3 regions of the Actinoplanes lobatus genome follow, and region 3 is predicted to be linked to each of the others. Evidence: riboswitches for the same ligand, from Rfam matches in the RefSeq annotation. Region 3 holds a riboswitch; each other region holds the start of a gene.
What was found. A riboswitch is a leader RNA that binds a small molecule or an ion and turns the genes downstream of it on or off. The one in region 3 is predicted to bind ZMP and ZTP.

Region 1 (3,263 bases), 1.9 Mb from region 3:
GGACCCGGGTGCGGTACGCGGTCGACGCGGCCGGGCGCCCCGGGCTGTTGCAGCACCGGTCGCACCAGGTGGTGCCGATCGACCGCTGCCGGATCGCCCATCCGGCCATCCAGGACCTGGACGTGCTCGCCGGGGACTGGCCCGACGTCGACGCGGTGCAGGCCGTCGCCTCCACCGGCGGGGACGTCGCGGTGCTGGGCCGCCCGTCCGGCACGGCCGGCCCGGCCCACGGCGACGACCTCGGGGAGGCGCCGGAGGGCGGCTCGCTGATCCGGCTCTCCGGACCGGCCGAGGTCACCGAGCAGGCGGCCGGACGGGCCTGGCGGATCCCGCCGCAGGGCTTCTGGCAGGTTCACCCGCAGGCCGCGGACACCCTGGTCACGGCGGTCCTGGAGATGCTGCGGCCGGCCGCCGGCGAGACCACCTGGGATCTGTACGGGGGCGCCGGCCTGTTCGCCGCCGCGATCGCCGGGCGGACCGGGGCCCGGGTGACCGTCGTCGAGTCGTCCCCGGCCGGGGTGGCCGCCGCCCGCGCCAACCTGGCCGACCTGCCCCACCTGGACATCGTCGAGGCCCGCGTGGAGGTGGCGCTGTCCCGGCGCCGCGTCGCCGGCCCGGTCGACCTGGTCGTCCTCGACCCGCCCCGGGCCGGCGCCGGCGCCCGGGTGGTCCGGGCCGTCGCGGCGGCCCGTCCGCGGGCCGTCGCCTACGTGGCCTGCGACCCGGCCGCCCTGGCCCGTGACCTGAAGACGTTCCGTGCCGAGGGCTGGCACGTCAAGGAAGTCCGTGCCTTCGACTGCTTCCCGATGACCCAGCACGTCGAGTGCGTGGCCCACCTGACCCCCGCCTGACCCACACCACACCACACCACCACGAAAGCACCCACACTCACGCAAAACGCCGCCGGTGTCGAGGCAAGCGATTTGCCGACGCAGCGGGGTGTGCTGTGGCGGGAAATCGCCTGCCTCGACACCGGTTACAAGGCGTTTTGCCGCGGAGCGAAGCGGAGCAATTAGGCCCAGCGTTTTGCCGCGGAGCGAAGCGGAGCAATCAGGCTCAGCCCGGCGGGCGCGGCAAAGGCGTGCCCCGGCAGCTGGATCGCGTGGAGCCGGCGGGACGGGGTGGATTTGGCGGGTGCGGCCCACCCCGTACCGATGAAGGGCTTTAGGGGTTTGCTCGTTCGGCGGCCGTTACCGCGTTGCGGAAGAGCATCGCGACGGTGGTCGGGCCGACGCCGCCGACACGGGGGGTGATGGCGCCGGCCACCTCGGCGCAGGACTCCTCGACGTCCGGGAGGAGGCGGCGGCCCTCGTAGCGGACGCCGGCGCCGATGACGACCGCGCCCGGCTTGACGTGTTCGGGCTTGACGATGCCGGGGACGCCGGCCGCGGCGATCAGGACGTCGGCCCGCTGGGTGTAGCGGGGCCAGTCCTTGACGCCGGTGTGCACCACGGTGACGGCGGCGTTGGCGGTCGGGCGTTTCTGCGCCAGCAGCATGGCGAGCGGGCGGCCCAGGGTGGCGCCGCGGCCCAGGATGACCACCTCGCGGCCGGAGATCTCGATGCCGTGGAAGGCGAGCAGCGCCTCGATGCCGGCCGGGGTGCAGGGGAGCGGGCCGGGCAGGCCGACGGCGAGCCGGCCCATGTTGAGCGGGTGCATGCCGTCGACGTCCTTGTCGGGGTCGAGGGTCTGCAGGGCCGCGTCGTAGTCCAGGTGGGCCGGGATCGGGTACTGGATGAGGACGCCGTGCACGTTCTTGTCGTCGTTGAAGTCGGCGATCACCTTGAGCAGGTCGGCCTGGGTGACGTCACCGCTCAGGTGCTGGTGCGGGGAGGAGAAGCCGAGTTCGGCGGCCTGCTTCTGCTTGATCCGGATGTAGCCGGCGCTGGCGTCGTCGTCACCGACCAGGATGGTGGCGAGGCTGGGCTGGATGCCGCGCTCCTGGAGACGTGCGACACGTTCGCGGACGTCGTCGAGGACCGATTCGGCGACCGGGGCGCCGGGCAGAAGACGTGCGGTGGACATGTGGACTCCTCGTGCGGGGAGCCCAGGCGGTCGACTCCTCGTGACGAGCTCCCCGATGGTTCGACCATCCCCGTGCCGCCAGTCGCTGTGTGCTCCCAGAATGCCCGAAGGTCGTGCCGGAGAACCAGCCGGGGGTTCGATTCGCGCCGGTCGGGGGAGGTCCCAATTGTGTGGAGGATTGGTGACGGTCCGTTCGCTCAAGTCGCGGCGCGGCGGGGCACCGATAGACTCTGCCCTCATGAGTGACTCCCCCTCGACCCCGGCCGGCCTGCTGAGCAGCATCACCGAACCCGGTGATCTCAAGCGACTGACCGCTGAGCAGTTGACCCTGCTCGCGGCCGAGATTCGTGACTTCCTGGTGGCCAAGGTCTCGCGCACCGGCGGTCATCTGGGTCCGAACCTGGGCGTGGTCGAGATGACCCTGGCGATGCACCGCGTCTTCGACTCCCCGCGCGACAAGATCCTCTTCGACACCGGCCATCAGGCGTATGTTCACAAGATCGTGACCGGCCGGCAGGACGGCTTCGACCTGCTCCGCCAGCGCGGTGGCCTGACCGGCTACCCGAGCCAGGCGGAGAGCGAGCACGACCTGATCGAGAATTCGCACGCCTCCACCGCCCTGTCGTACGCGGACGGCCTGGCCAAGGCGTTCACCCTGCGTGGCGAGGACCGGCACGTGGTGGCGGTCGTCGGTGACGGCGCGCTGACCGGCGGCATGTGCTGGGAGGCGCTGAACAACATCGCGGCCACCCGCAACCGCCTGGTGATCGTGGTCAACGACAACGGCCGCTCCTACGCGCCGACCATCGGCGGTCTCGCCGACCACCTGTCCACGCTGCGCCTCAACCCGGGCTACGAGAAGGTGCTCGACCTGGTCAAGGACGCGCTGGGCCAGACCCCGGTGGTGGGCAAGCCGGTCTTCGAGGTGCTGCACGCGGTCAAGAAGGGCATCAAGGACGCGATCAGCCCGCAGCCGATGTTCGAGGACCTGGGCCTGAAGTACATCGGCCCGGTCGACGGCCATGACCAGCAGGCCATGGAGTCGGCGCTGCGCCGGGCCAAGGGCTTCAACGCCCCGGTCATCGTGCACGCGGTCACGAAGAAGGGCTACGGCTACCTCCCCGCCGAGCAGGACGAGGCGGACTGCCTGCACGGCCCGGGCAGCGCGTTCGACGTGGAGACCGGCAAGCTGCTGGCCGCGCCGACGCTCAAGTGGACCAAGGTGTTCTCCGAGGAAC
Region 2 (3,263 bases), 3.2 Mb from region 3:
GTCGTCGAGCGCCACACCGGGCTGGCGGGCTACGACGGCCAGGTCGGGCTGGGCGTGGCGGAGGCGGCCGGGCAACCCGAACTCGCCGTGACGATTTTCGACCAGGTCGCCCGCTCGTTCGCCAGCCGCGGCATCGTGAGCCCCAGCAACGAGTAGGCCGTCCGGCACCACCCGTACCCGGCTCAGACCGCTACCTTCGCCTCGCGGCGAAACGCTCCGGTGGCCGCCGCGGTGAGCAGGCCGGCGATGAGTCCCCAGAACGCCGACCCGACGCCGAGCAGTTCGATGCCGGAGGCGGTGGCCAGAAGCGTCACCACGGCGGCCTCGCGCCACCGGTCGTCGCGCAGGCCGGTGGTCAGGGAGCTGCCGATCGTCCCGAGCAGGCCGATCCCGGCGATCCCGAGCACGAGCACCGCGGGCAGCGCGGCCAGCAGTGAGGTGATGGTCGCCCCGAGCGCGGCCACGCAGAGGTAGAACACGCCGGCCCACACCGAGGCGAGATACCGGCGCTTGGGGTCGGGATGCGCGTGCGGGCCGGTGCAGATCGCCGCCGTGATCGCGGCCAGGTTGAGGCCGAACGCGCCGAACGGGGCGAGCACCAGGTTCACCGCCCCGGTCCAGGTGATCAGCGGCGACACCGGCACCTGGTAGCCGTCGTTGCGCAGCACGGCGACGCCCGGCAGGTTCTGCGACGCCATGGTGACCACGAACAGCGGCAGCGCCACCCCGATGATGGCCTGCCAGGTGAACGACGGCATCGTGAACACCGGCGACGCCCAGCCGAAACGCACCTCGCCCGGCCGGAACGAGCCGGTCGCCGCGGCCACCGCGATCCCGGCGGCCAGCGCGGTGAGCACCGCGTACCGGGGAAGGAACCGCCGGGCCACCAGGTAGGTGCCGAACATCGCGGCGATCAGCGGGAGGTCCTGGTTGGCGGAGGCGAACAGGCCGATGCCGAACTGGATCAGGACACCGGCGAGCAGCGCGGACGTCAGCGACGTCGGCACCCGGTCCATCATCCGGCCGAACCAGCCGGTCACGCCGGTCAGCGTGATCAGCGCGGCGGACACCACGAACGCGCCGATCGCCTCCCGCATGGTGGCGCCTTCGAGGCCGGTGACCAGCAGCGCGGCGCCCGGCGTGGACCAGGCGGTGACGACCGGCGCCCGGAATCGCAGCGACAGGCCGATGCAGGTGACGCCCATGCCGACGGCGAGCGCCAGCATCCAGGAGGCGAGTTCCGCGTCGTCGGCGCCGGCCGCGCGGGCGGCGCTGAACACGATCGCCGCCGAGCTGGTGAAGCCGATCAGTACGGCGAGCAGTCCCGCGTTGACCGCGGACGGCGGGGCGTAGTCGAGGATTCTGCGCTGGTCGGACAAGGTTTGACTCCGCGTGGGTGGGACGGATCGCCCAGGCGCGCGGCACAGCCGTGTCGGCAGGCCGCTTCCCGGTGGTGTCCCACCTCAGCGCCAGTCACGGCCCACCGGCAGACTACGCGACGCCGGTGGCACCATGCCTGACATGTCCCCTGCGTTTGTGTCCGGTGTGGAACTGTCCCGCCGCTTCTACCAGTCGATACGCCCACTGCTGCCGAACGTCGCCCACACCGCCGCCCTGATCGGGCCCGGCTCGGAGGTCCTCGGCTTCGACACCGAGCGCTCCACCGACCACGACTGGGGGCCACGCCTGCAACTGTTCCTGAGCGCGGCGGACCTGGCCGCGCACGGTGACGCCATCCGTGCCCGGCTGGACGCGGACCTGCCGGACAGGGTCGCCGGGCACGCCACCACCGTGCTGCCGGGCCGTGGTGTGGTGGTCGCCGAACTGGGCGCCTGGCTGACCGGGCGGCTCGGGTTCGACCCGCGGGACGGGATCACCGACCGGGACTGGCTGGCCACCCCGGCGCAGGCGCTGGCCGAGGTCACCGCGGGTGTGGTGCACCACGACGGCCTCGACCGTCTGCACCGGGTCCGCGAGTCGCTGGCCTGGTATCCCGACGACGTGTGGCGCTACGTGCTGGCCTGCCAGTGGCAGCGGATCAGCCAGGAGGAGTCCTTCGTCGGCCGCTGCGGTGAGGTCGGCGACGAGCTGGGTTCGGCGGTGGTGGCGGCCCGGCTGGCCCGTGACCTGATGCGCCTGGTCCTGCTGATGAATCGCCGGTATCCGCCGTACAGCAAGTGGCTGGGCACCGCGTTCGCCCGGCTGCCCGGGGTGGACGGGCTGCGGACGGCGCTCACCGCGGGCCTGACCGCCGCCAACTGGCACGCCCGCGAGCATCACCTGGTCGTCGCGTACGAGACGGTCGCCCGCATGCACAACGATCTCGGGCTGACCGACCCGGTCGACCCGAAGGTGCGGTTCTTCTTCGACCGCCCGTTCCGGGTGATCGGCGGCGGCCGGTTCGCGCAGGCGCTGGCCGGGGACGCGGTCCGGCCGCTGATCGGGGCGGTCGACCAGTTCGCCGACAACACCGATCTGCTCGGTCACGCGGAGCGGGCGCGGGCCGTGGGCACGGTCATTTGACGGCTCCCGAGGTGATGCCGGAGATGATGCGGCGCTGGGCGACGGCGAAGACGCCGATCAGCGGAAGGCTCATCAGGATCACGTACGCGAAGATCAGGTGCCAGTTGTTGAGGTAGAGCCCGGCGCTGGCCACCTGGAACAGGTTCAGCGGCAGGGTGTCGATCCGGCCGCCGATGACGAAGAAGGCGTAGAAGACGTCGTTCCACACGTACAGGCAGATCAGGATGGTGGCGGTGGCGAGAACCGGGCGCAGCAGTGGCAGCACGACACGACGGAAAACCGCGAACGGTCCGGCGCCGTCGATGCGCGCGGCCTCCTCGAGGGATTCCGGGATGGTACGCACGAAGCCCGTCACGAAGAAGATGACCGTGGACAGGTAGATCCCGACGTACACGCCGATCATCCCGACCGCGGTGCCGGCGAGGCCGAGCTGGCGCAGCAGCAGGACCACCGTGACGACCGCCGGAGGCAGGATGATGCCGCTGATGCCGAGGGCGTAGAGCACCGCGGTGAGCCGGGATCCGCGGCGGGCCAGCACCCATGCCGCCATCGAGCCGAGCAGCAGCACGATCGCCACGGTCGGCGCGACGATCAGCAGGCTGCCGAGCAGGGCGGCCGGGATGTCCGCGTCGGTCCACACCTGCCGCAGGTTGTCGAGCAGGTGCCATTCGCTCGGCGGGGTGAGGTCCGGATCGACCGCCTCGCCCTGGCTCTTGCCGGCGGTGGCGATCACCAGCCAG
Region 3 (3,263 bases):
GGAAGCCTGCTTCGAGATGAGGTATCCCACCACCTTTGAGTGGGTAAGGCTCCCAGCTAGACTACTGGGTTGATAGGCCGGAGATGTAAGCACGGTAACGTGTTGAGTTGACCGGTACTAATAGGCCGAGGGCTTAACCACCCTAAATTTTATGCTTAGCGTCCACTGTGTGATTCACAGCAAACGAACAACCACCCCGGGAGAAGTCTTGGGTTGCTGGTTTGTTCCACGCTGATGGCTGTTTCGGTGGTCATAGCGGAGGGGAAACGCCCGGTTACATTCCGAACCCGGTAGCTAAGCCCTCCAGCGCCGATGGTACTGCACTCGGGAGGGTGTGGGAGAGTAGGACGCCGCCGGACTCAACGTGATAGAAAGGCCCACCCCATGCGGGGTGGGCCTTTCTTTTTGCCCTGATCCGGAACCCGTTATCGTTCCGTTACCGAACTTCGCGAACCAAGACCGCCGGCCCGGCATCGCACCTTATGAATACGGGAGCTACGGGATTCGGGGAGAGCGCGATGCGACGGACGCTGGCGGTACTGACGGGGATCGTGGGACTGGCCCTGCTGGCCGGGTGCGGTCCTGCTGTCCAGGCCTCGGAGGGCGTTCGGCCGCCGGCCGCGGTGGTCTCCTCGTCGGAGAAGCCGGAGACGAAGCCGCAGGAGAAGGCCGCCGTGACGGTGCCGGCGGCGAAGACCGAGAAGTTCACCGGCGACGGGCTCGCTGAGGAGGCCGCGGCCGCTGAGACGGGTGTCACGACGCCGCTCCGGAGTGGGCCGGAGGCTGCCGGGTCTACCGGGAACGGCGGCCGTGCCGCAGTGCCGGCGGACCGGGATCCCGATGTCTCGATCATTGGGGACGGCGGGCACATCTACTGGTAAGGCCGTCGAGCAGGCGGAACAGCCACCTTCGGAACGGTCGCTGCCGCCGGGGATCTTGTCGTCACGGGGGCGATCAGGAGATCCGGCGGCAGCGGCGTAGCCGGGGGCGGTCCATCTGCTTCTGTCAGTGCTCCGGGCGTACCGGAAAAGGGGGGTTGGAAAGCCGGTATGCTGGCGGGCAGGCCGTGACTGGCGCGTTCGGATGGTTGACCATCGGGGAGCGGCCTCGTCGAGATGACGACTTGCCGTGCGCCTGGGCCTCTTCGCTTCGTGATAGGGAGGTCCCATGCCTGAGTTGAACGCCGAATCCACCGCCTTCCGCGCCGCCCTCGAGGTGGTCCGGTCCGTGGAGCCGCGGATCGCCGACGCGATCGCGCAGGAGCTGACCGACCAGCGTGAGTCGCTGAAGCTGATCGCGAGTGAGAACTACGCTTCCCCGGCTGTCCTGCTCGCCATGGGTAACTGGCTTTCCGACAAGTATGCGGAGGGCACGATCGGCCGTCGTTTCTACGCCGGCTGCCAGAACGTCGACGCCGTCGAGTCGATCGCCGTCGAGCACGCCAAGGCTCTGTTCGGTGCGCCGTACGCCTACGTTCAGCCGCACTCCGGCATCGACGCGAACCTGGTCGCCTACTGGGCGATCCTGGCCGACCGGGTCGAGGTGCCGTACCTGAAGAAGTTCGAGAAGCGGCAGATCAACGACCTGACCGACGCCGAGTGGGCCGAGCTGCGGCAGGCGTTCGGCAACCAGCGGCTGCTCGGCATGTCGCTGGACGCCGGTGGCCACCTCACCCACGGGTTCCGGCCGAACATCTCCGGCAAGATGTTCGACCAGCGCAGCTACGGCGTCGACATGGCGACCGGCCAGATCGACTACGCGGCGCTGCGGGAGACGGCCCGGGAGTTCAAGCCCGCGGTGATCGTCGGCGGCTACTCGGCGTACCCCCGGAAGGTCAACTTCGCGACGCTGCGCGAGATCGCCGACGAGGTGGGCGCCACCTTCATGGTGGACATGGCACACTTCGCCGGTCTGGTCGCGGGTGGCGTGTTCACCGGTGACTTCAACCCGATCCCGCACGCGCACATCGTCACCACCACCACGCACAAGAGCCTGCGCGGCCCGCGTGGTGGCGCGGTGTTCTGCCAGCCGGAGCTGTCCGCCCAGGTGGACCGCGGCTGCCCGATGGTGCTGGGTGGCCCGCTGCCGCACGTGATGGCGGCGAAGGCGATCGCGTTCGCGGAGGCCCGCCGGCCGGAGTTCTCGACGTACGCGCAGCAGATCGTCACCAACAGCCAGGCGCTCGCCGAGGGTCTGCTGAAGCGGGGCGTGCGGCTGGTCTCCGGCGGCACCGACAACCACCTGGTGCTGATCGACGTGCACCCGTTCGGCATCACCGGCCGCCAGGCCGAGCAGGCGCTGCTGGACAGCGGCATCGTCACCAACCGCAACGCGATCCCGCAGGACCCGAACGGCGCCTGGTACACGTCGGGCATCCGGATCGGCACGCCGGCGCTGACGAGCCGCGGCCTGGGCGTCGCGGAGATGGACCAGATCGCCGAGCTGATCCACAACGTGCTGTCGGCGACCACGCCGGCCGAGGGGTCGAAGGCGAAGTTCAACCTGGACCCGGCCCTGGCCGACCGGATCAGCAAGCAGGCCACCGAGCTGCTGGCGCCGTTCCCGCTCTACCCGTCGGTCGACCTCGGCTGATCTTCTTCTCTTCGGAGCCCTTCACCCCGCCGGGTGGAGGGCTCCGTCGTCTTTGTGTCCTTCTTCCTCAATGTGAGTTGTTACGAACGTTAGCGGAACCGGTTCCGGAATCTCTGTTATTGACGGTCCCGAATCGCCCCAGCCAGCGAGAACATGTTTTGAGCTGGGAAAACCCGCGCCGGTTCCGGAACCGCGCCGAAGTCTGGATTGTGAACCGGGGAACTCTTAGCGTCAGGAGTCGGGTGAGCGCTCTCCCATGATCATTCTTCTTCCGTCCTAGGAGATGCCATGTCCGTTCCCAGACGCTCGCCCTGGCGGCGCGGCGCCGCCGGTGGCCTGGTGGCCGTGCTGGTCGCCGGGCTGACCGCGATCACCGGCAGCAGCGCGGCCGCCGCCGAGGTCCTGCTCTCGCAAGGAAAGCCGGCCACCGCCTCGTCCACCGAAGCGCCCGGCGCCTACCTCGCCACCGAGGCGGTCGACGGCAACACCGGCACCCGCTGGTCGTCGGCCTTCGCCGATCCCCAGTGGCTCCAGGTCGACCTGGGCACCTCCCAGGCGATCACCCGGGTCGAACTGAACTGGGAGACCGCGGCCGCCAAGGCGTACCAGATCCAGGTCTCCGACAACGCGTCCAGCTGGACCACGGTCTACTCGACGACCACCTCGACCGG

Region 1: linked by a shared signal. The riboswitch ahead of BJ964_RS03480 (bifunctional 5,10-methylenetetrahydrofolate dehydrogenase/5,10-methenyltetrahydrofolate cyclohydrolase) and the one ahead of BJ964_RS12535 (glycine hydroxymethyltransferase) in region 3 are both predicted to bind ZMP and ZTP.
Region 2: linked by a shared signal. The riboswitch ahead of BJ964_RS27255 (benzoate/H(+) symporter BenE family transporter) and the one ahead of BJ964_RS12535 (glycine hydroxymethyltransferase) in region 3 are both predicted to bind ZMP and ZTP.

The regions. Positions count from the first base shown of each region.
Region 1 is NZ_JACHNC010000001.1:795,853-799,115, reverse strand. Features, by position in the region: gene BJ964_RS03485 (class I SAM-dependent RNA methyltransferase) at 1-851, shown strand, start outside; gene BJ964_RS03480 (bifunctional 5,10-methylenetetrahydrofolate dehydrogenase/5,10-methenyltetrahydrofolate cyclohydrolase) at 1,165-2,025, opposite strand; ZMP/ZTP riboswitch at 2,039-2,121, opposite strand; gene dxs (1-deoxy-D-xylulose-5-phosphate synthase) at 2,264-3,263, shown strand, end outside.
Region 2 is NZ_JACHNC010000001.1:5,955,216-5,958,478, reverse strand. Features, by position in the region: gene BJ964_RS27260 (hypothetical protein) at 1-156, shown strand, start outside; gene BJ964_RS27255 (benzoate/H(+) symporter BenE family transporter) at 183-1,379, opposite strand; ZMP/ZTP riboswitch at 1,402-1,487, opposite strand; gene BJ964_RS27250 (DUF4037 domain-containing protein) at 1,522-2,523, shown strand; gene BJ964_RS27245 (carbohydrate ABC transporter permease) at 2,516-3,263, opposite strand, start outside.
Region 3 is NZ_JACHNC010000001.1:2,713,585-2,716,847, forward strand. Features, by position in the region: rRNA gene BJ964_RS12520 (23S ribosomal RNA) at 1-141, shown strand, start outside; rRNA gene rrf (5S ribosomal RNA) at 243-359, shown strand; gene BJ964_RS12530 (hypothetical protein) at 519-881, shown strand; ZMP/ZTP riboswitch at 1,057-1,147, shown strand; gene BJ964_RS12535 (glycine hydroxymethyltransferase) at 1,168-2,592, shown strand; gene BJ964_RS12540 (discoidin domain-containing protein) at 2,881-3,263, shown strand, end outside.